2 regions of the Geobacillus sp. B4113_201601 genome follow, and region 2 is predicted to be linked to the other one. Evidence: a T-box and tRNA genes for the amino acid it is inferred to sense, from the RefSeq annotation. Region 2 holds a T-box; the other holds one or more tRNA genes.
The links. A T-box is a leader RNA that pairs with one kind of tRNA and senses whether it is charged. The one in region 2 lies ahead of alaS (alanine--tRNA ligase), so its partner is inferred to be a tRNA-Ala.

Region 1: it has a tRNA-Ala gene. The T-box ahead of alaS (alanine--tRNA ligase) is inferred to sense a tRNA for this amino acid. The anticodon was not compared.

The regions. Positions count from the first base shown of each region.
Region 1 is NZ_LQYX01000022.1:227-9,558, forward strand. Features, by position in the region: gene B4113_RS03075 (protein-glutamine gamma-glutamyltransferase) at 427-1,245, shown strand; gene B4113_RS03080 (DMT family transporter) at 1,216-2,124, opposite strand; gene B4113_RS03085 (MgtC/SapB family protein) at 2,183-2,860, shown strand; tRNA gene B4113_RS03090 (tRNA-Ala) at 2,930-3,002, shown strand; gene B4113_RS03095 (thermonuclease family protein) at 3,613-4,524, shown strand; gene B4113_RS03100 (hypothetical protein) at 4,786-5,040, opposite strand; gene B4113_RS03105 (GNAT family N-acetyltransferase) at 5,097-5,597, opposite strand; gene B4113_RS18425 (MFS transporter) at 5,864-6,460, shown strand; gene B4113_RS03115 (efflux RND transporter permease subunit) at 6,871-9,332, opposite strand, start outside.
Region 2 is NZ_LQYX01000041.1:66,416-81,013, reverse strand. Features, by position in the region: gene mnmA (tRNA 2-thiouridine(34) synthase MnmA) at 1-975, shown strand, start outside; gene B4113_RS06615 (tetratricopeptide repeat protein) at 1,093-1,755, shown strand; gene B4113_RS06610 (ATP-dependent RecD-like DNA helicase) at 1,772-4,129, shown strand; gene B4113_RS06605 (PRC-barrel domain-containing protein) at 4,155-4,628, shown strand; gene B4113_RS06600 (hypothetical protein) at 4,644-4,835, shown strand; gene B4113_RS18605 (YrzQ family protein) at 4,847-4,981, shown strand; gene B4113_RS06595 (AI-2E family transporter) at 5,100-6,161, shown strand; T-box leader at 6,208-6,433, shown strand; gene alaS (alanine--tRNA ligase) at 6,479-9,115, shown strand; gene B4113_RS06580 (IreB family regulatory phosphoprotein) at 9,184-9,450, shown strand; gene ruvX (Holliday junction resolvase RuvX) at 9,454-9,870, shown strand; gene B4113_RS06570 (DUF1292 domain-containing protein) at 9,888-10,184, shown strand; gene mltG (endolytic transglycosylase MltG) at 10,291-11,382, shown strand; gene B4113_RS06560 (O-methyltransferase) at 11,654-12,298, shown strand; gene B4113_RS06555 (peptidase U32 family protein) at 12,307-13,236, shown strand; gene B4113_RS06550 (U32 family peptidase) at 13,255-14,523, shown strand; gene udk (uridine kinase) at 14,525-14,598, shown strand, end outside.

The DNA of each region.
Region 1 (9,332 bases), on a different contig from region 2:
AAGATAAACAGCTGCAACCACAAATTTGTTGCGATAATCAACGTTGCGTAAGCAGCCTCTTTATATTAGCATCACATCTTTTTGTTGTCAACCACTTTTCGCTGTTTTACATATTGAAATTACACAGTTGATCAGCGACGCTATTTAATATATCATCTCCACCCACAAAATGCAATACCTTTTTTCTTTTTTGAAATACTTTTTTCTCCACCAAGTTCCCCATGCAAAAACATAGTTGCTCATTCTTGTTTAAAGAATGATCTGTTTACCGCCGTGAATTGACACTACCCAAAGTTCAAATTTTGACATAAACACCTTTCTTGTTTCAATACACTGACATATCGCGTCATGACCACAGTGTCCTATGCATATATTTTTCCGATAGAGTTGAGGCGCCACCATATTGCCAAAGGAGGTTTTTTCCTTATGATCCGCATTTTGTCGTCACCGGCTAGCATCGGTATTACCGATTCCTTGTCCCTTCCGCCCGCTGAACAGCGAATCGCTGATGCGCTTGTTTCTTCCCCCGTCCTCTATACGTACCCGAATGAACAGCAGCTTCGCTTTGAAATTGCATTGCGCGCCCGCATTGTTCAAGCAGCCGTGGATTTAGCAAAAAGCCGAGCGCGGTTTGCGATTTTCCGTTTTTCCCGCTGCAACAGCCAATTTTGGGAACGAGATGAGCGGGGCGGGTTTCAGCTGCGGCCGGGCGTTCCTCCTTCAAAAGCGATTGGGGACATTTTCATCAACAGCGAACTGTACGCTTTTGAATGCGCGACAGCCATCGTGATCGTCTTTTACAAAGCGGTGCTCGACACCATTGACACATCCGCGTTTGATCGCCTGTTTGACCGCTTGCTTCTGTATGATTGGCATACGGATCGAGACCTTGGTATTCAAACGAAAAAGAGCAAACATTTTCTTCCCGGAGACTGCCTTTACTTCAAAAATCCAGAATTTGATCCAGCGACACCGCAATGGCAGGGAGAGAACACGATTTACTTAGGAGACGGTTTGTTTTACGGACACGGCATCGGCATTCAAACAGAAGACGGTATCATTGCCGCTCTAAATCGAAAACGAAAACGGGGGGCAACCAAATCGGCTTATCTTCTTTCTGAAATTACGCAGGTCAACTTCGCTTATTTATCCCAGTTTTCCCGGCCGCTGGACGGATTCCGCTTTCCGCTCCGCTCGTCGTTTATCGCTGGGACGCTAGGGTCGGCCGCCTTCTTGCGCCGTTAGCGTCCCTTTTTCGTTTTTCTCCCACAAATACAGCCCGATTCCTGTTAAAATAAAAATACCGCCGATCCACTGCAAAGGGCGGATGGATTCACCAAACAGCCAGTAAGCCAAAACGGAAGCTCCGACAGGCTCAAACAAGATGGCCATTGATACCGTTGAAGCGCTCACCCACTTGACCGCCCAGTTCATCACCGAATGGCCAAACAATGTCGGGATAATGGCCAAACCGAGGAAACAAAGCCAATCTCTCGGTGGGTATGCCGTTAAGGAAAAACCGGATAGGACGGCATACGCATACAATGTGGCAGCACTGATGCCGTAGACAAGATAAGTATATGTCATCAACGACAGCCGTTGGCGCAGCTCTTGACCAAACAGCCAATAAGCCGTCACCATTGCGCAGGCCGACAGCGCCAACACATCTCCATAAAGCGCCGCACCGCTGATGCGAAAATCGCCCCAGCTGATGAGAAGGCTTCCGACAATGGCCAAAACAGCGCTCCCGACCGCGCCGCTGGTCAGCCGTTCGCGAAAAAAAAGCGCACCTCCGGCGAAGGCAAACAGCGGCTGCAACGTCACGAGCACGACTGAGCTGGCAACAGATGTATAGTCAAGCGATTCAAACCAAAGAATAAAATGAAATGCCAACAGCACGCCCGAACAAACCGAAAACAGCCCATCACGCCGGGAGATGTGCTTGAGTTCGGTAATGCGGCGAAAAAAGAACGGTGTCATGATGATGACAGCGAAAAACAGCCGATAAAAGGCGATGACCGCGGACGGCGCCTGCGACCACTTGACAAACACAGCCGACGTTGAGACGGCGAGCGCTCCAACCAACAAGGCCGCATAGGCTTGGGTATGGCTTGGCGGTTTCACGATTCCATCTCCTTGCCAACCATTTTCCTACATTATATCACGAACGGGGGGAGAACGAATGATGTTTGATCCATTCCTTAAATTAGGGATTTCGGCCATTCTTGGCATGATCATCGGACTGGAACGGGAGTTGAAGCGAAAACCAGTCGGTTTGAAAACGTGTTTGGTCATTTCGATTTCAAGCTGCCTATTGACGATCGTTTCGATCGAATCGGCGTATGTCTTCCCGCTTAAAGACCATATCACAATGGATCCGCTTCGCTTGGCCGCACAAATCGTATCAGGCGTCGGTTTTTTAGGAGCGGGCGTTATTTTACGCCGCGGCAACGACAGCATTACTGGGCTGACAACAGCCGCCATTATCTGGGGGGCGGCAGGAATTGGCGTGGCAGTCGGCGCCGGTTTCTATTGGGAATCGGCCTTTGGTGTCGCTCTGCTCATTGTTAGCGTTGAACTGATTCCATTTTTAATTAACTTTTTCGGACCGAAGCAGCTGCGTGAAAAAGAAGTAATGCTGCAAATCACCGTTGCCGATGAAAAAAACATTGCCAAAGTGATCGAGCATTTAAAGCGACAAGAAATCAATATTAAAACGATGCGCATCAAAGACGTCGAGGAGAATGAACATTTGTTGAAGCTGCGTGCTGTTATCGATCAAAAGCGGTCAACTGCTGAACTGTATTACGCCATTCGCTCCATCGAAGACATTGTCCACGTCGATATCGAAAGCGGTTGATAAAAAAAGATTGCAAACCACCCGTCATCTGGATATAATAGAGCATGGGCAATTCATCCATGTTCGTTTGGGGCATTAGCTCAGTTGGGAGAGCGTCGTGCTGGCAGCGCGAAGGTCACCGGTTCGAGCCCGGTATGCTCCATCGAAAAAAACCCTTGCTACGCAAGGGTTTTTTCCGTTTTGAGGCGGTTGTTGACGAATGGTCGACGAACTCCATCAACAATTGCCCTATATCGTCCTATTTTATCGGAAAGCAATATGGTAAAATCCTTGTAACAATGGGTTTTTTCATGAACCCTCGTCGGCCAGCGGTCATTTTCCCCCGGGTGGAGGGCAAAATGTTGTCCATGGAGCTTTCTAAGGCTGGTGAAGAACGGCTGAGCCCATTCATCAATGGGAGAATGTGCGGAAAAGAGGAACGATACAACAAGGTTTTTCTAATTGTAAAGGCATATCCACGATGAAATCACCAGCCTCTTCTACAAAAATACCGAACGGACGCGGATTTTCATCCTCGGGTGGAGGGCAAACCATTGCCCATGGATCTTTTCCGTATTTGACGATTTTGCCTTCCACCGCGCACGCTGAACCGTCGCGAAGGTCACATGCTCCATTCAGAAAAACCCTTGTTTGGCAAGGTAGATTTCACGCTGAAAATCGTAGAAACGACTGGAGACTACGTTCAAAGCGCAAGATCGTCATGTGCTTTCATGGCGACCTAGCTGGAATGTTGCCGAAACGGAGGGAGAGCGTTGAAGCAAATCGCCATTTTGTTGCTTTGCCTGATGATAGTATGGCCGGACTCCGTGTCCGCCCATCCGGGCTCATTGGACGAACTAGGGGGGCATTTCCGCAACAGCGATTGCACATATGTGCTGCATGAACCAACGGCATTAGCCAAACAGGCGAAAACAAAAGCGGAGTTGGTCAAGCTCATTCAAACCTATAACAGCAACGAGCGATGCAAACGGAAGCTCACCCCGGAACGCATCGACTTAGACGGACACGCGCTCGGCGGGAAGGATAACGCTGTTTCGCTGCGGCTCGGCCGCACATACAAAGCAACATTAACTCAATGCATCGACGGGGACACCGCCAAGTTTCGTGTCAACGGCCGCGTATACACGACACGCTTTTTGTTCATCGACACACCGGAAAGCACGATTGAAATCGAGCCGTACGGCAAAGAGGCGAGCCGGTTTACGTGTTCCCGCCTGCAAAAAGGGAAGGTGGTGCTTGAAACGGACGGAAATACGCTGTTTGACCGATATCATCGTCTGCTAGCCTGGGTATGGGTTGACGGCCGCCTGCTGCAAGAAGATCTCGCCAAGGCCGGACTCGTTGAAGATTTTTATGACTATGGCCGCTACAAATATGAATCGCGCGTCCGCAAGGCGCTTGAAGAAGCCAAACGGAACGGCATCGGCATGTACGGTGAACGGTCTGTCGCGAAACATGAACAGGCTCGTTCGAAAACAAAACAGGAAGGGGCGACGAACACAGCTCCGCAAACCGAAAGCGAGACGGAGCCAACCGATCGTGCGCCTAGCCGCAAACAAGAAACGGCCGCTTTCGAGCGATCCGGCCTTCCGCTTCTTTATCCATTGCTTGGCGCGGCAGCAGCCGTAGCGGTATATTGGCTCGTCCGCCAGCTGAGGAGATGACAAAGAGAGGGTGTCCCAAAAGGATCGGGATCCCCTCTTTTACGTGCTGACTGCTTCTGCCGCACGATCGGTTGTGCCGATCTTGAAGGCAGACAACCTTTTGGGTCGGCCTTTTTGGCTGGAAAACGAATCTCCCTGATGTTCGTGAAAACCCGGCGCTGGAGGGCGATGATATTCATCCCCCAATGAGTTTCCACTGCTTTACAAAAACGCACCTTTCATCCAAATGCCTTTTCTCCCGTCGCCACAAAGCCAAGTCAATCATTGCCTCGGAAGCAACGCTTCAATGCCGGCAGCATCTTCATGCACCGCCCGTCCTTGTGTCCCTTCGAGCCGGCGAAAGCCGTATGGCTCCAAGCGCGCAATCTGTTCATCGGTCAGTTCGCTGTAGGCAATGACCGACGATGTGCCGGATGACTTGTAAATCAAATTGCCGGTCACCGGGCATTGAAACGCATCGGCGACAAATCCTTCTCCGTCTTGAATCGTAAACAGTCGAATGGGCATCACGTTCATGTCATTCCCTCTTTGTTTGCATCGTCATGTTTATCACTGCCCTGTCTATATCGATTCTATACAAGCCGCTTGCCGACGATGACCAAATCGCGTTCGATGCCGTCAAGCTCAGCAACGCGCGGAAAATAGCCCCATCGTTCAAACCCGAAGCGGGCAAACAACCGCAAGCTTGGCTCATTATGGGCAAAAATAAAGCCGAGCAGCGTCTTCATCTCCAAATCCGGCGCCTTGTCGACCGCTTGCTTGAGCAGCTTCGTTCCCAACCCTTGGCCGCGGTGTGATTCGGCAATATAAATGCTCACTTCGGCCGTATGGCGGTACGCCGGGCGGCCATAAAACGATTGGAAACTGAGCCAGGCGCAAATCTCGCCGCCATCTTCCACCACCCAGAGCGGCCGATGGTGAGGATCATGCGCTTCAAACCACGCTTTCCGGCTTTCCACCGACACCGGCTCCAAATCGGCCGTCACCATCCGGCTCGGGATCGTTTCGTTATAAATGCGGACAATGTGCGGCAAATCCGCCGCCGTTGCATCACGAATCAACCATCTCTCCATCCTGCATCCCTACCTTTTTTCCATAAGCATTTCGTTTCCAAAAGCGGAAACAGCGGGAGTATAATCATAACGATGCACAGGGAAAGAAAGGAGAAAACCATGAAACGCCAGCTCGTTGTATATGTTGTGTTGCTGGCCGCGTTTCTCGGCCCTTTCACCCAAACGATTTTACACTCCCATTTTACCAGAAGCGAGGACCGCGTTCGCGACTTCTTCTTTTTTGATCAACTTGACGATTTCGATTTTCACCTTTTTTCCTTGCGATGATGGAAATCGTCTACGGACCGCTCACCGACCGAAAAGGGCGGCGCGCCGTGCTGCTCGGATTTATGCGGTATTATTCGCTTTACAACTTTCTTGTGTTTTTGCCCGGCATTTTGACCGACCGTTACGGATTATCGGCGCAAGAAAAAGGAACGGTGTATTTGGCCATGTCGTCGATGATTGTGATCGGCAGTTTTCTTGGCGAGCAGCTTCAAGGGCGCTTTCCGGAGCGGCGCACCATCTTGACGACGACGTATTTGACGACAGCGTCCATTTTTTTCTTCCTGCTCACCGCCTGGCAGTCGCTTGAGCTGCTCGTTATTGCCATCGCCATGTTCGGCTTATTTTTGGGCCTTTCGCTTCCGGTGCAAACCACTGTGTTAACGAACGTCTTTCAGGCGAACCGCTCGACGGCGATCGGCGTGTACAACTTTTTCCGCTATATGGGCATGGCGTTCGGACCGATGATCGGCAGCACGCTGTTGGCCGCTGGTGGGGACCGCCTCGTCTACGCGGTCGATGACGTCCTCTTTTTCGCCTGCGCCCTCTTCCTGACGGCGCGCATCGCCCGCGCCGCCAAGCGTCACTCCTCGGCCTAGCCGCCGTGAGGATTTCCGACCCCGGCAAAAGCGTCCCGTTTTTGGTTTCGTCGGAAAGCCAAGCACCGTGGCGAAGGGCCCGCCCATTCCATTTCTCTAGCCGACCTTGCCCGTTTCTGGCGACAAAGTCGACAGGCAACGAAAGACTCGCCAACCGAGCCTCCTTGCCAAGACGAACCCTCACAAAAACGAAAACGGCGTGAATGTGGCCAGGCCAGACTCACGCCGTTCTTGTTTTCGCCCACGAGCCGATGTGGCGTGGCGAACCCCCCATTCTTCTATCCAACCAACACAAGCCACCCAAAGAAGCCGATGACGTCAGAGCAAGGAAGCGAAGCGGCCGCCGATGGGCAAAAGACTTCCTCCACCTGCCGCGCCATCCGTCCCCAGACGGCCGACTCCCCGCTTCCTTACGCCCTTTTTTTCCGCCATTTCATCAACGTCTCATAAACGATCGGGACGATGATTAACGTCAGCAACGTTGAGCTCGTCAACCCGCCGATGACGGTCACTCCGAGCCCTTTCGAAATCAACGCGCCACCTTCCATTCCTACTGCGAGCGGAAGCAAAGCGCCGATCGTGGCAATCGCCGTCATGAAAATCGGGCGCACCCGCGTACCGGCCGCTTCCAAAAGTGCCTCGCGCGTCGACAGTCCTTCGCGTTCTTTATGAATGACACGGTCAATCAAAACGATGGCGTTCGTAACCACGATACCAATCAACATCAACATGCCGATCATCGCCGATACGCTGATCGTCTCACCGGAAACGAACAAGGCGAGCAAGGCCCCAATGACAGTAAACGGCAGCGAGAACAAAATCGCAAACGGCGCCAATCCGCCCCCAAATGTCACAACTAATACAAAATAAACGATCGCTACAGCAGCGAGCATCGCCCACCCAAGCTGGGTAAACGATTCTTGAATGTCTTCAGTCACACCTCCCATCTGAATATCGACTCCCGACGGCAAGTCGAGTCGCTTGAGTTCTTTCTGTACGGCCGCTGACACCGCTGCAACATCCTTCGTTTTTACTTCCGCCGACACGCTCGCGTGCACTCGTCCGTCATCCCGTTCAATTTCGCTGTACGTATACCCTTTTTTCACCGTCACGAGATCTTTGATCGGCACTTCGATACCAAGCGGCGACGTGATCGTGTTCTCCAGCAAATCGGCAATATCCGCGTACCGCTTGTTTTCATCGGCAAGGTAGACGCTGAGGTCTTCACCATCTTGCTTGACCGTCGCAATCGCTTGGCGTCCACCTTTTTCGGACAAAGCGGCAGCCACTTGTGCCGCCGTCAGCCCTAGTTCGCTCAGTTTGTTCTGGTTGGCGGCAAGCGTATATTCTTCAAAGCGGGCAGCCATGCTCGTTTTCACGTTCACCAGCTCCTCATGGCCGCGCAACAGATCGGCCGCTTGGCGAACGATCGGTTCAATTTCTTCCATGCTGCTTCCATACACGTTTAGCTCGAGAACGTTTGATGTCCCTGAACTCGAGGCGTCTTGACTTTGCCATTCTCCTTTGTCTTTGCGCTCATCAAGCGCCTTCATCACCCGTTCTTTCTCTTCGGCAAACCGTTTCACATCGTGGTCATACTCGACGTAAAACAACGCCGCGTGATCTTGCCCCGGATTCATCGGATTGCCCCCGCCGACAGAAAGTTGAATGTTTTTGACCCCTTGGCGCTGTTCAAAAAACGATTCTACCTCTTTGGCGATGCGCTCCACTTCATCGACCGTTTGTCCTGGGGCGGGGCTGTACGTGACGACAATCATCTTTTGCTCGTCAGACGGCAAGAAGCTGACGCCGACACGCGGAACAAGGAATAAACTGGAGATCAAAAGCAACACCGCCGTGCCGCTGACAATGAACTTATGATCGAGCGACCAGCGAAGCACCCGTTTGTACCAGAACGCTAACGTCTGTTTCCGCTCCCGCACACGAACGTCCTTCGCAGCAACTCCCTTGCTAAACAGCGAGTGAGCGAGCGCCGGAACAACGGTGACGGCGACAAGCAGCGAAGAAAGCAAGGCGAACACAATCGTCAGGGCAAACGGCAAAAACAATTCACCAACCATTCCTTTGACCAATCCGAGCGGCAAAAAGACAGCAACCGTCACAATCGTCGATGACGCGATCGGGATAAACATTTCTTTCGTGGCCGAAGCGATCAATTCTTTCCCGCTAAGTGATTCGCCGGGCAGCGTCATGCGCCGGTAAATATTTTCCACCACGACGATCGAATCGTCTATCACACGGCCGATCGCCACCGTCATGGCGCCGAGCGTCATCAGATTGAGAGTAATATCCATCTCCCGCAGCAACAAAATCGCCATCAGCAACGACAGCGGAATCGATACGACCGAAATCAATGTCGTGCGAATGTTGCGCAAAAACAGGAAGATGACAACGACCGCAAACAGCGCACCAAACACCGCTTTGTCCACCATCGTGTTCACCGAATCTTCAATCGGCTTGCCTTGGTCAAACACCGTGATAATGCGCAAGCCGTCAAAGCGTTTTTCAAGATCTTTGCTCTTTTCCTTAACAGCGTTGACGACCGTCACCGTATTGGCGTCTTGCGCCTTGACCACTTGCACGCCGATCGATGGCTTGCCGTTCGTCCGCGAAATCGATTCGGCTTTGGCAACGACTTTCACTTCAGCCAATTCGCTCAGCGGAACGGAAGGAATAGCCGCAGATCGACCCGTTTGACCAACCGCGCTGTTTTCCGCCCCTCGCGCATCCCGCCCTTGGGGACCGGAACCGGCACCCGGCGCTAGAGCCGCAGCTCCTTGGCCCCCGGCTTGCCCGTCGATCGCGCTTCCTTGCCCGCGACCCTCGACTTCGGCGCCAACCACCGGCGACG
Region 2 (14,598 bases):
AACGGCGTTTGCACGGCGACTGAGGATTACGAAGACGTTGTGCGCGTCTGCAACCAAATCGGCATCCCGTACTATGCAGTCAACTTTGAAAAGCAATATTGGGACAAAGTGTTTACGTATTTTTTGAACGAATACAAAGCGGGGCGCACCCCGAACCCGGATGTGATGTGCAATAAGGAGATTAAATTCAAAGCGTTTTTGGAACACGCCATGTCGATCGGCGCCGATTACGTCGCCACCGGCCATTACGCCCGCGTCGAGTTTCGCGATGGCGAATATAAAATGCTCCGTGGAGCTGACCCGAACAAAGACCAAACGTATTTTTTGAACCAGCTCGGCCAAGCCCAACTGTCAAACGTGATGTTTCCGATCGGCCACTTGCACAAAGCGGACGTGCGCCGGATCGCGAAAGAAGCCGGGCTGGCTACCGCTGGGAAAAAAGACAGCACCGGCATTTGTTTTATCGGCGAACGTGATTTCAAAGAATTTTTGAGCCATTATTTGCCGGCCCAGCCGGGAGTGATGAAAACGCTCGACGGCGAAGTGAAAGGGCGGCATGACGGGGTGATGTATTACACGATCGGCCAGCGCCACGGCCTTGGTATTGGCGGCAGCGGCGAACCGTGGTTTGTCGTCGGCAAAAATGTGCGCGAAAACGTGCTGTATGTCGCCCAAGGATTTGAAAACGACTATTTGTATTCGACCTCGCTAAAAGCGGTCGATGTCAACTGGGTGTCTGACCGCAAGCCGGAAGCGCCGTTCCGCTGCACGGCGAAGTTCCGCTATCGTCAGCCCGATGTCGGCGTGACGGTTCACCCGCTTTCAGACGGCAAGGCGGAAGTCGTGTTTGATGCGCCGGCGCGGGCGGTGACGCCGGGGCAGGCGGTCGTGTTCTACAACGGCGAGGAGTGCCTTGGCGGCGGCACGATCGATGAAGTGTTCCGCAACGGTGAAAAGCTTTGGTATGTCGGCTGACCGCTAAGCTGCCGCACCGGCGGTGAAAGCCCTAACCCGGCTTGGGGTTGGGGTGTTTTTGCAATTGCTCGAAAAAAACGAACGTATGTGCTAAACTATAGTCAGGAGGGATGAGCGGTGGCGGATTGGAATGAACAAGGGCTTGCGCATTTGCGCGCCGGGGAGTACGAAGAAGCGCTCCGCTGCTTTTCCAAAGCGGTGGACGATCGCCCGGACGACCCGACCGGCTACATCAACGTCGGCACCGTGCTGGCCGCCGCCGGCGAAGAGGAGAAAGCGCTCGCTTTCTTCCAGCAGGCGCTTTGTCGCGATGAACGGGCCGCGGCCGCTTACTATGGCATCGGCACGCTCCACTATCAGCGCGGGCGGTTTGCCGAGGCGAAAGACATGTTTGAACGGGCCCTCGGGCTGGGGCTCGATGACGCCGACACGCATTTTATGCTCGGCATGTCGCTATGGCGGCTCGAGATGCCGCGGCTCGCTCTTCCGTATTTGCAGCGGGCCGCCGAATTGAACGAAGGGGATGCCGAAGCGTTCTTTCAGCTCGGCCTTTGTTTGGCGGCGCTCGACTATGTTGACGAGGCGAAGCGTTGCTTTGAAAAAACGTTGGCGCTAAAGCCGCACCATGCCGACGCCTGCTACAATTTAGGGGTCATTTATGCGAACAAGGACGAGCCGGCTGCCGCCCGCGATTGGTTCGCCGCCGCGTTGGAGGCGAAGCCAGACCACGTGCTGGCGGGGTATGGAAAGAAAATGATGGAAAAGCGGCTTTCGCCGTAAAGGCAGGGGATCGCTGTTGCAAGAGCAGCAAACGCTGGCCATTGAGGGGTGCACCTTTATTAAAGGAACGTGCATATCCGTCATTTTCCATAACGAAGAAACGCTTTACACCGTTGTCCGCATTCGCGTTGAGGAAACGAACGAAGCGCCGGTTGAAGAGGAAGTGATCGTCACCGGCCATTTCCCGCGGATCAGCGAGGGAGACGTTTATGTGTTTTATGGTCAATTCCGCCATCATCCGCGCTTTGGCCGCCAGTATGCGGCGAGCCAGTTCCGCAAACAGCTTCCCAACACGAAAGAAGGAATCATTCAGTATTTATCAAGCGGCTTGTTTAAAGGGATCGGCAAAAAAACGGCTGCGGCTATCGCCGAAGCGCTCGGCGAGCAGGCGATTGCCGTGATTTTGCGCGATCCAGCGGCGCTCGAGCGCATTCCGAAACTGTCCAAACAAAAGGCCAAGCAGCTGTACGAAACGCTCCGCGCCCACGAAGGGCTTGAGCAGACGATGATCACCCTTGCTCAGCTCGGCTTCGGCCCCCAGCTGGCCATGAAAATTTACCAAGCGTACGGCGAGGAAGCGATCGAAATCATCCAAGCCAATCCGTATCAGCTCGTCGAAGACATTGAAGGGATCGGGTTCGGTCGCGCCGATGAGCTTGGGCGGCAGCTCGGCATTTCCGGAAGCCACCCGGCTCGGCTGCGCGCCGCTTCCTTGTTTGTCCTCGAGCAAGTTTGCCTGCAGGAAGGGCATGTGTACATGGCCGAGGAAGAGCTGGTCGGCCGCATTGCTGAACTGCTGGATGGCCGGCCGAGCGGGGCGGTCGACGGACAAGCCATTCAACGGACGCTGCTGATGTTGAGTGAAGAAGGAAAACTGGTCGTTGAGCAAGGCCGTTGTTATCTCCCGTCGCTTTACTTTGCCGAAAAAGGCATCGTTTCCAACGTCAAGCGGCTGCTCCGGCAAACGGCGGCGCCGTTTGCGGAATCGGAGTTTTTGCTGGCGCTCGGGGCGCTTGAAGAGCGGCTTGGCATGCAGTACGCGCCCCAGCAAAAAGAGGCGATTCAGCGGGCGCTTTCCTCCCCGTTGTTCATTTTAACCGGCGGTCCGGGCACGGGAAAAACAACGGTCATCAAAGGGATTGTCGAGCTGTTCGCCGCTCTTAACGGCTTATCGTTAGATCCGGCCCGCTACCAACAAGGTGAGCCGTTCCCGGTCGTGCTCGCCGCCCCGACCGGACGGGCGGCCAAGCGGATGAGCGAGGCGACCGGCCTGCCGGCGGCGACGATTCATCGGCTGCTCGGTTGGAACGGAGTGGAAGGGTTCAGCCGCGATGAACATGAACCGCTTGCCGGCAAGCTGCTTGTCATCGATGAAATGTCGATGGTCGACACATGGCTGGCTAATCAGCTGTTCAAAGCGGTGCCAAACGGCATGCAAGTCGTGCTGGTCGGCGATGAAGACCAGCTGCCATCCGTCGGGCCCGGCCAAGTGCTGAAAGATTTGCTCGAGTCCGGTGTCGTTCCTTCGGTGCGGCTGACAGACGTGTACCGTCAGGCGGAAGGATCGTCGATCATCGAGCTCGCTCATGAGGTAAAGCGCGGCGCCGTGCCGCCCGATTTGACCGCGCCAAAGGCGGATCGCTCGTTCATTCGCTGCCGCGCCGGCCAAGTCGTGGATGTCGTCCGGCAAATCGCGGACAATGCGCGAAAAAAAGGCTTTTCGGTCAAAGATATTCAAGTGCTCGCCCCGATGTACCGAGGCCCGGCCGGCATTGATCGGCTCAATAAAGCGCTTCAAGAGCTCTTCAATCCGCCATCCGCCGGGAAGCGGGAACTGGCGGCCGGCGAGGTGGTGTACCGCGTCGGCGACAAGGTGCTTCAGCTCGTCAATCAGCCGGAAGACAACGTGTTTAACGGCGATATCGGCGAAGTCGTTGCCATTTTTTACGCGAAAGAGAACACCGACAAGCAAGACTTGCTCGTTGTCTCGTTTGACGGCGTGGAAGTGACCTACACCCGGCAAGAGCTGTCGCAAATCACCCATGCGTATTGCTGCTCTGTGCATAAAGCGCAAGGAAGCGAATTCCCTATCGTCATTTTGCCCGTCGTGAAAAGCTACTATCGGATGTTGAAGCGGAACTTGCTGTATACGGCGGTGACGAGAAGCAAACAATTTTTGATTTTATGCGGCGAAGAGGAAGCGTTTCGGGCCGGCGTCGCCAAGCAGAGCGACGGGGTGCGGCGGACGGCGCTGGCGGAAAAACTGACGGCGGCGATGGCGCCGGTTGTCGAAGTCGAACTGCCGCTTGAGGATGCGAACGTCGGAATGGAAAACGTTACGCCGTATGACTTTATGAGCGATGAGTCAAGCTAAAGGTGGCTGGAAAGGTGGGAGAGCGATGCGAACGTTTTCCGACATGAAAGGTCTTCCCATTTACGAACAAGCGACAGGGAAAAACGTCGGAACGATCGCGGATGTTTGGTTTACCAGCCACGGCACGGTGCAAGGGTTTGTTGCCGAACAGCGCGGCTTGTTTGGCCGCCGCCGCTATTTGCCGCTTGCGGCCGTGCGAGCGCTGCAAAACGATCGAATGCTCATCGACGACGCGCGAAGTTTCCAGCCCTTGCCTTCCTCTGACAGCGGCCACTCTCTTTACGGTGAACGAGGCATCGCCGGCAACATGGTTGTCGCCGCCGACGGGACGACGATCGGATTGCTAGATGACGTATATTTCGACGGGCAATGGGGCAGAATTGATGGATACGAGATCAGTGAGGGATTTTTTTCCGATTTGACAGAAGGAAAGAAGCGAATGCAGCTTGCCCCGTTCACGGCGAAAGAAGGGGTTGTGATGGTGGACACAACAAAGTAAGGAGAGTGGCTGTCGGTGCTCATTTGCCCGAACTGCAAACGAAAAAATTTAGGAAAAATCGGCGTCAACCAATATTATTGCTGGGATTGTTTCATCGAGCTTTCCGTCTCGAAAGGAGTCATCCATGTCCATCAAGTGGAGGAGGACGGGACGTTAAGCTCTCTCGATGATTTGTTCGACGATTATGAGCGCACGATTCAACTTTAGGGGGGACAGTCATGAACCGGACGATGACATCGCTGTTGGCTGTCGGGTTAGGTGTCGCCGCGTATCAGTTGGCCCAGCGCAACAACTGGATGAACGGGCGCACGATGCGAAAAATGCGCCGCCGCTTGATGCAGGCGATCCGCTGACGGCGTTGCCGCCCTCGCCTTGCGCGGGGGCGGTGCCTTGTGATTGTCAAATAGTGCTAAAGCGCTAAAGGCATATTCCCGCCCGCATCCCCTACACTAAACGGTAGGAGGTGTGGTGATGGGGGAGCAACAATGGCAGTCGTTCTTCCGCATCGGCAAATGGCTGTTGGTGACGGTGATCGTCTATTTAATCGTCCGGATGAAAAGCGTTTGGTGGCCGGTGATCGATTTTGTCGCCACGGTGTTGACGCCGTTTTTGCTGGCGGCGTTTATCACGTATTTGCTGCACCCGCTCGTTGAATATCTTCATGGCAAAGGGGTGCCGCGGGCGCTTGCCATTTTGCTCATTTATTTGCTGTTTTTTGGCTCGGTCGGCTACGGCTTGTACCGCGGCATTCCGGTTTTGATCGCTCAGCTGCGCGCGTTGGACGAACAGCTGCCCTCGCTGATGAATACATATCGCCAATGGGTGCGCCACATTCACGATGAAACATCGACATGGCCGATGGAAGTGCATACGCGGGTGGAAACGATGCTCGCTGAGCTGGAGCGGGCGGCCGCCTCGGCGGTCGAGATGGCGATTCGCGCCATGAAATCGCTGATCAGCTCGGCGGCGACGTTCGTGCTGATCCCGTTTATTGTGTTTTACATGCTCAAGGACGTCGAGGTGCTGAAAAAAGCCGTTTGGTATTTGACGCCAAAGCGGTGGCGCGAACCGGGGCTGGCGTTTTTACAAGACGTTGACGAGTCGCTCGGCGGTTACATCCGCGGCCAGCTCTTTGTCTGCGCGGCGATCGGTTCGGCCGCGGCGCTCGGATTGTGGCTTGCCGGCATGGACTATCCACTTTTGCTTGGGCTCATCATCGGGATGACCAATATCATCCCGTATTTCGGGCCGCTGATCGGCGCCATTCCGGCCGCCATTTTAGCGGCGACTGTATCGCTCAAAATGGTCTTGGTGGTGCTGGCCATCATTTTCGCTTTACAGTTTTTAGAAGGCAACGTGTTGTCGCCGCTGATTGTCGGCAAAAGCGTACACATGCATCCGCTTGTCATTATGCTTGCCCTCTTTGCCGGCGGTGAGCTTGCCGGCGTGCTCGGCCTCATCCTCGCCGTTCCGACGGCGGCGGTGCTGAAAGTGGCCATCATCCATTGGAAGGAGCGCTATGCCTTGCATTGACAAACGAGCGGTGCTTGTCTATAATTTTTCAATGTAAAAGCGAATACATAACGCGATGACGGATCGAGTATGTTGCAGTCCATCTTAACGCGCGGGCTCGCGCACAGAGAGGAATTTCCGCGGCTGAAAGAAATTCCAGATGAAGGGCAACAGAAGGCTAATCCGGAGCGCAGGCAAAACCTGACGCAAGGCTGCGTTACGGCCAAAGAGGTGATGGGCGTTTTTTTGCCCATAAACAGGGTGGTACCGCGAGCATAACTCTCGTCCCTGCAGGGGATGGGAGTTTTTTTATATAAAGGTGAAAGGGGAGGATGATCATGAAACAGCTGACATCTGCCGAAGTGCGGCGCATGTTTTTGCAGTTTTTCCAAGAAAAAGGCCATGCGGTTGAACCGAGCGCTTCGCTCATTCCCGTCGACGATCCGTCATTGTTATGGATCAACAGCGGCGTCGCGACGTTGAAAAAATACTTTGACGGGCGCATCATTCCAGAAAACCCGCGCATTTGCAATGCGCAAAAATCGATCCGCACCAACGACATCGAAAACGTCGGGAAAACGGCGCGCCACCATACGTTTTTTGAAATGCTCGGCAACTTTTCGATCGGTGATTACTTCAAGCGGGAAGCGATCCACTGGGCGTGGGAGTTTTTAACGAGCGAAAAGTGGATTGGCTTTGATCCGGAACGGCTGTCCGTCACCGTCCATCCGGAGGACGAGGAAGCGTACAACATTTGGCATAACGAAATCGGACTGCCGGAAGAACGGATCATCCGTCTCGAAGGAAACTTCTGGGACATCGGCGAAGGCCCGAGCGGTCCGAACACGGAAATTTTTTACGACCGCGGCGAGGCGTTCGGCAACGATCCGAACGATCCGGAGCTGTACCCGGGCGGGGAAAACGACCGCTATTTGGAAGTATGGAACTTAGTGTTTTCCCAGTTCAACCATAACCCGGACGGCACGTACACGCCGCTGCCGAAGAAAAACATCGATACCGGCATGGGGTTGGAGCGGATGTGCTCGATTTTGCAGGACGTGCCGACGAACTTTGAAACCGACTTGTTCTTGCCGATCATCCGCGCTACCGAACGAATCGCCGGCGAGCGGTATGGCGACGATCCGGACAAAGACGTCGCCTTTAAGGTGATCGCCGACCATATTCGCGCCGTGACGTTTGCGATTGGCGACGGGGCGCTGCCGTCGAACGAAGGGCGCGGCTATGTATTGCGCCGCTTGCTCCGCCGCGCGGTGCGCTACGCGAAACAAATCGGCATTGACCGCCCGTTTATGTACGAGCTCGTGCCGGTTGTCGGCGAAATTATGCACGACTACTATCCGGAAGTGAAAGAAAAAGCCGATTTTATCGCTCGCGTCATCCGCACGGAAGAAGAGCGGTTCCACGAAACGCTTCATGAGGGGCTCGCCATCTTGGCGGAAGTGATCGAAAAGGCGAAAGCGCAAGGAAGCACCGTCCTTCCGGGGGAAGAGGCGTTTCGCTTGTATGATACGTACGGCTTCCCGCTCGAGCTGACGGAAGAGTACGCCGCCGAGGCAGGCATGACGGTCGATCACGCCGGTTTTGAGCGCGAGATGGAGCGCCAGCGCGAACGGGCCCGCGCCGCTCGCCAAGACGTCGATTCGATGCAAGTGCAAGGCGGCGTGCTCGGCGATTTGAAAGACGAAAGCCGGTTTGTCGGCTACGATGAGCTTGTTGCCTCGTCGACGGTCCTCGCCATCGTTAAAGACGGACGGCTTGTCGAGAAAGTGAAAGCCGGTGAAGAGGCGCAGATCATCGTCGATGTGACGCCGTTTTACGCCGAAAGCGGCGGTCAAGTCGCCGACCAAGGCGTATTTGAAAGCGAGACCGGGAGAGCGGTCGTCAAAGATGTGCAAAAAGCGCCGAACGGCCAGCACCTTCACTCGATTGTCGTCGAGCGCGGCGCGGTAAAAAAAGGAGCCCGCTATACGGCGCGCGTTGATGAGGCGAAGCGGGCGCGCATCGTGAAAAACCATACGGCGACCCATTTGCTCCATCAGGCGCTCAAAGACGTGCTCGGCCGCCATGTCAACCAAGCGGGGTCGCTCGTCGCTCCGGATCGGCTGCGCTTTGACTTCACCCATTTTGGCCAAGTGAAGCCGGACGAGCTCGAGCGCATCGAGGCGATCGTCAATGAACAAATTTGGAAGAGTACCCCAGTTGACATTTTCTATAAACCGCTTGAGGAAGCGAAAGCGATGGGCGCGATGGCGCTGTTTGGCGAAAAATACGGCGACATTGTCCGCGTCGTCAAGGTCGGCGACTACAGCCTCGAGCTGTGCGGCGGCTGCCATGTGCCGAATACAGCGGCCATCGGGCTGTTTAAAATCGTCTCTGAATCCGGCATCGGCGCCGGCACGCGCCGGATTGAAGCGGTGACCGGAGAGGCGGCGTACCGTTTGATGAACGAACAGCTCGCCATTTTGCAAGAGGCGGCGCAAAAATTGAAAACAAGCCCGAAAGAATTGAATGCCCGTCTTGACGGACTGTTTGCCGAACTGAAAGAGCTCGAGCGCGAAAACGAATCGCTTGCCGCTCGCCTTGCCCGTATGGAAGCGGAGCACCTCGCCCGCCAAGTCAAAGACGTCGGCGGCGTGCCGGTGCTGGCGGCGAAAGTGCAGGCGAACGACATGAACCAATTGCGGGCGATGGCCGACGATTTGAAGCAAAAACTCGGCACGGCAATCATCGTGTTGGCGGCGGTGCAAGGCGGCAAAGTCCAATTGATCGCTGCGGTGACCGATGACTTAGTGAAAAAAGGATATCACGCCGGCAAGCTCGTCAAAGAAGTGGCTTCCCGCTGCGGCGGCGGGGGTGGCGGACGCCCGGATATGGCGCAGGCCGGAGGAAAGGACGCGGACAAAGTCGGGGCAGCGCTTGATTACGTCGAAACGTGGGTCAAATCCATTTCCTAAATGGCGCGGATCGTGTACAATGGATGTAAGATGGAGGAATGGCCCGAATCAAGAGCGAGGTGGAGACGGTGAGCTCGTTTGATCAAACGATGCAGTTTCATTTTCCGGAAGAGCCGGCTGAAACGAACGTTCGCGAAGTGCTGCTGACGGTGTATGAGGCTTTGCAAGAAAAAGGCTACAACCCGATCAACCAAATTGTCGGCTACTTGTTGTCCGGCGATCCGGCTTACATCCCGCGCCATAACGACGCGCGCGCCCTCATCCGCAAAATCGAGCGCGACGAATTAATCGAGGAATTGGTGAAATTCTATTTACAGGGGCAACGAAAGGACTGACCGATGCGAACGTTAGGATTGGATCTCGGCACGAAAACGCTCGGCGTGGCGATCAGCGACGAGCTTGGCTGGACGGCTCAAGCCTTGGAGACGATCGCCATCGACGAAGAGCGCGGCGACTACGGCTTAAAGCGGCTGCGCGCCATCATCGCCGAATATGGCGTCGATGCGATCGTTGTCGGCTGGCCGAAAAACATGAACGGCACGCTCGGACCGCGCGCCGAAGCGAGCGAGCGGTTCGCCGCCAAGCTGCGCGAGGAGTTTTCTTTGCCGGTCGTGCTTTGGGACGAACGGCTGTCGACGATGGCCGCCGAACGGATGCTGATCGCTGCCGATGTGAGCCGGAAAAAACGGCGGAAAGTGATCGACAAAATGGCGGCGGCTGTCATTTTGCAATCGTACTTGGATAGGAAACGATGAAGGGGAGGCCAATCACAATGGAACATGGAGACCGCCATATTACCGTTGTCGACGAACAAGGCAACGAACAGCTCTGTGAAATTTTGTTTACGTTTGAATCCGACGATTTCGGGAAATCGTACGTGTTTTACTATCCGGTCAGCAAGGAAGCGGAAGATGAAAACGGCGAAACGGAAGTGCACGTGTCGGCGTTTATCCCTGCTGACGAAAATCAAGAAGGGGAACTGCTTCCGATTGAAACGGAAGAAGAGTGGGATATGATCGAAGAAGTGTGGAACACGTTTTGTGCTGAACAAGAAGATGAAGAGGAATGATCCGAAGCGGCTGCCTAAAGGCGGCCGCTTTTTTGTCGGAAAAAAGGGCGAGAGATGCAAAAACTTGTAGTATAATATGACCGATGGACGGGAAAGGAGGTGCGCTATGGGGGAAAAGCATTGGACAGGGAACGAGGGGCGGCGTGGGCGAAAACGGATGTTGATCGCAGGCAGCGTTTTGCTGGCGCTGGTTGTGTTGATCAGTGCCGGCAGCTTTCTATATATTCGCTTGGCGCTCAAACCGGTCGATCCTCATGATCACACTCCGGTTCATGTCTCGATTCCTGTCGGTTCATCGGCGACAGAAATCGCAGAGCGGCTCGAACAAAAACGGCTCATTCGAAGCGCTAGCGTGTTTCGGCTTTATGTCCGTTGGAAACGCGAGTCCGGGTTTCAAGCCGGAGAGTACGAACTGACGCGGGCCATGCCGATGACGCGCATCATAGCGCTGCTGCAAACGGGGAAATCGTTGAAAGTCGGCTTGAAATTGACGATCCCCGAAGGGTCGCAGCTTGTACAGATTGCCGATCTCATCGCCGCGCGAACGGGATACAAAAAAGAAGACGTCATGAAGCAGCTGAACGACCGCGCGTACATCGAGCAGTTAATGAAAAAGTATCCGCGTGTCATAACGAAAGACGTATTCCATCCGAACGTTCGTTATCCGCTGGAAGGTTATTTATTTCCAGCCACCTATGTATTCGCTGACAAAAAACCGCCGCTTTCTGAGATCATTGAAACGATGGTCGCCAAAACGGCAGCGGTGCTTGCTTCGTACGAAGAGGAAAGAGGGGAACGGAAGCTGTCGCCGCACCAGCTGCTGACGCTTTCCTCTCTGATCGAAGAGGAGGCGACAGAAAAAGCCGACCGCAAAAAAATCGCCAGCGTCTTTTACAATCGGCTGCGCCTAGGCATGCCGCTGCAAACCGATCCGACGGTTTTATACGCGCTTGGCAAACATAAAGCGCGCGTGTTTTACAACGATTTAAAAGTTGATTCGCCATACAATACGTACCTTCATAAAGGGCTGCCGCCAGGGCCGATCGCCAACGCGGGCGCAATGTCGATTGAAGCGGCGCTTGAGCCGGCGCAAACCGATTATTTGTATTTTTTAGCCACCCCCACAGGCGATGTCATTTTCACGAAAACGCTGGCCGAGCACAACCGGGAAAAGGCGAAGCATATTGGGAAACGATAGCGCAAAACGGAAGTTGCTGGCGGGTTAGGCGAAACGGTTTCGCTTTTCCGCCGAGTTATGGTAAGATAAAGAAAGTTGAACAGGGAGCGATAAGGGTCCGGTAGCGGCTCTTATTTGGAACGGATGGGCGCAGCACCTCGGGCCGCCGCTTGGCCCGGGGCGGGCGCTTTTCCGCTTGTTGATGGCAAGGAGCACAAGCCCGGCGATCGCTGCTTTATTTTCGCGACGGGGCGGGCGCTTTTCCGCTTGTTGATGGCAAGGAGGGTTCCGTTTGCTGACTGATGAGGTCGTTTCGTACTTGCAGCGGCTGCGGCCGGCGTTGGATGCGGATGTGGAACAGATCGAGCGCGAAGCCCGCGAACAGCGGGTGCCGATCATGGATTCGGTGAGCATCGAAACGATGTTGTTCGTGCTCAAGCTCGCGAAGCCGCGCCGCATTTTAGAAATCGGCACGGCGATCGGCTATTCGGCGATCCGGATGGCAAAAGTGCTGCCGGAGGCGCACATTGTAACGATAGAAAAAGACCGGGAGCGGTATGAGCGCGCCCGTTTTTATATGGAAAAGACCGATTGCGCCCAGCGAATTGAAGCGGTGTGGGGCGACGCCTTGGCGGTGACGGAGAAGGTGGCGTCGGCCGCGCCGTTTGACGCGTTGGTGATCGATGCCGCCAAAGGGCAATATGAGCGCTTCTTTACGCTCTATGAGCCGTTTCTCGCTGAAGGCGGCCTCGTCATTACCGACAACGTGCTGTTTAAAGGGCTTGTCGCCGCTGAAACGCCCGGGGGCAATAAGCGGCTTTGGAATCTCGCCCAAAAAATTCGCCGCTATAATGAGTGGTTGATGGCCCGGGGCGATTATGACACCGTCATCATTCCGGTCGGCGATGGGCTCGCGATATCGAAAAAAATGAGGTGAACGAGAAAATGAAAAAACCGGAATTGCTCGTCACGCCGACGAGCGTTTCCCATATTGATGAACTGGCGGAAGCCGGGGCGGACGCCATCATCATCGGTGAGCAGCGCTATGGCTTGCGGCTCGCCGGCGAGTTTTCCCGTTCGGATGTGGCCGCGGCTGTTGAAACGGCCCACCGGCGCGGCATGAACGTGTATGTGGCGATGAACGCCCTTTTTCATAACGACAAAGTGGACGAGCTTGCCGACTACGTGGCGTTTTTAGCTGAAGTCGGCGCCGATGCCATCGTCTTCGGCGATCCCGCGGTGCTTTTGACCGTCCGAGAAACGGCGCCTCACATGAAGCTTCACTGGAGTACGGAGACGACAGCGACGAACTGGTATGCGTGCAACTACTGGGGGCGAAAAGGGGCGAAACGCGCCGTCTTGGCGCGCGAGCTGAACATGGACGCCATTTTGGAAATCAAAGCCCATGCTGAAGTGGAAATTGAAGTGCAAGTGCACGGCATGACGTGCATGTACCAGTCGAAGCGTTCGCTGATTGGCAACTATTTTGCCTATCAAGGAAAAGTGATGGAAATCGAACGGAAAAAGTACGAAAAAGGGATGTTCCTGTACGACAAAGAGCGCGACTATAAATACCCGATTTTTGAAGACGAAAACGGCACGCACATTATGAGCCCGAACGATCTTTGCATCATTGACGAACTGGGCGATATGGTGGAAGCCGGCATCGACAGCTTCAAAATCGACGGCGTTCTGCACACCGCGGACTACATTACGGAAGTGACGAAGCTGTACCGCCGCGCCATCGACTTATGTACGGAAGACCGCGAGCGCTACGAGCGGGAAAAAGAGGAGCTGCTGGCGGCCGTTGAAGCGCTTCAGCCGCCGCACCGCCGCATCGACACCGGATTTTTCTTCAAGGAAACCATTTATTGAGAAAAGGAGGGACACGTCATGCTTGTAAAAAATGACCGCATCTCCGAGATCGTTGACGGCAAGCGCGTCATCGTGAAAAAGCCGGAGCTGCTGGCGCCGGCCGGCAACTTGGAAAAGCTGAAAATCGCCGTCCACTACGGGGCGGACGCCGTCTTTATCGGCGGTCAAGAGTACAGCTTGCGCGCCAACGCCGACAACTTTACGATCGAGGAGATTCGCGAAGGGGTGGAATTTGCCAACCGGTACGGGGCGAAGGTGTACGTCACCGCCAACATTTACGCCCATAATGAAAACATTCCCGGCCTTGACGACTATTTGCGGGCGTTAGAGGAGGCCGGCGTTTCCGGCATCATCGTCGCCGATCCGCTCATTATCGAAACGGCGCGCCGGGTGGCGCCGAGGCTTGAAGTGCATGTAAGCACCCAGCAGTCGCTCACCAACTGGAAAGCGGTCCAATTTTGGAAAGAGGAAGGGCTCGAGCGGGTCGTGCTCGCTCGCGAAGTGAGCGCCGAAGAAATTCGCCAAATCAAAGAGAACGTCGATATTGAAATTGAGGCGTTCATCCATGGAGCGATGTGTTCCGCCTATTCCGGCCGCTGCGTGTTGAGCAACCATATGACGGCGCGCGACTCCAACCGCGGCGGGTGCTGCCAGTCGTGCCGCTGGGATTACGATTTATACCAGCTGTCTGACGGCCGGGAAATCCCGCTGTTTTCCGAAGGCGACGCCCCGTTCGCCATGAGCGCGAAAGATTTGAACTTGATCCGCGCCATTCCGGCGATGATTGAACTTGGCGTCGACAGCTTGAAAATTGAAGGGCGGATGAAGTCGATCCATTACGTGGCGACAGTCGTCAGCGTCTATCGGAAAGTGATCGACGCGTACTGCGCCGATCCCGACCATTTCACGATTCGCGACGAGTGGGTGCGCGAGCTCGACAAATGCGCCAACCGCGAGACGGCGCCGTCGTTTTTTGCCGGCTTTCCCGACCATACGAACCATATGTATGGCACCCACAGCCGAAAACCGACGCACGAGTTCGCCGGCTTAGTGCTTGATTACGACCCGGAGACGGGCATCGCCACCATCCAGCAGCGCAACCATTTCCGGCCCGGCGACGAGGTCGAATTTTTCGGCCCGGAAATCGACAACTTTACCCAAGTGATTGAAACGATTTGGGATGAAGAGGGCAACGAACTCGATGCGGCGCGCCATCCGCTGCAAATCGTCAAGATGAAAGTGAAACGGCCACTCTTCCCGTACAACATGATGAGAAAGGAGAATTAAGATGGGGAAGAAGCCCGTTGTCATCGGCGTCGCCGGCGGTTCCGGCTCCGGGAAGACGAGCGTCGCCAGGGCGAT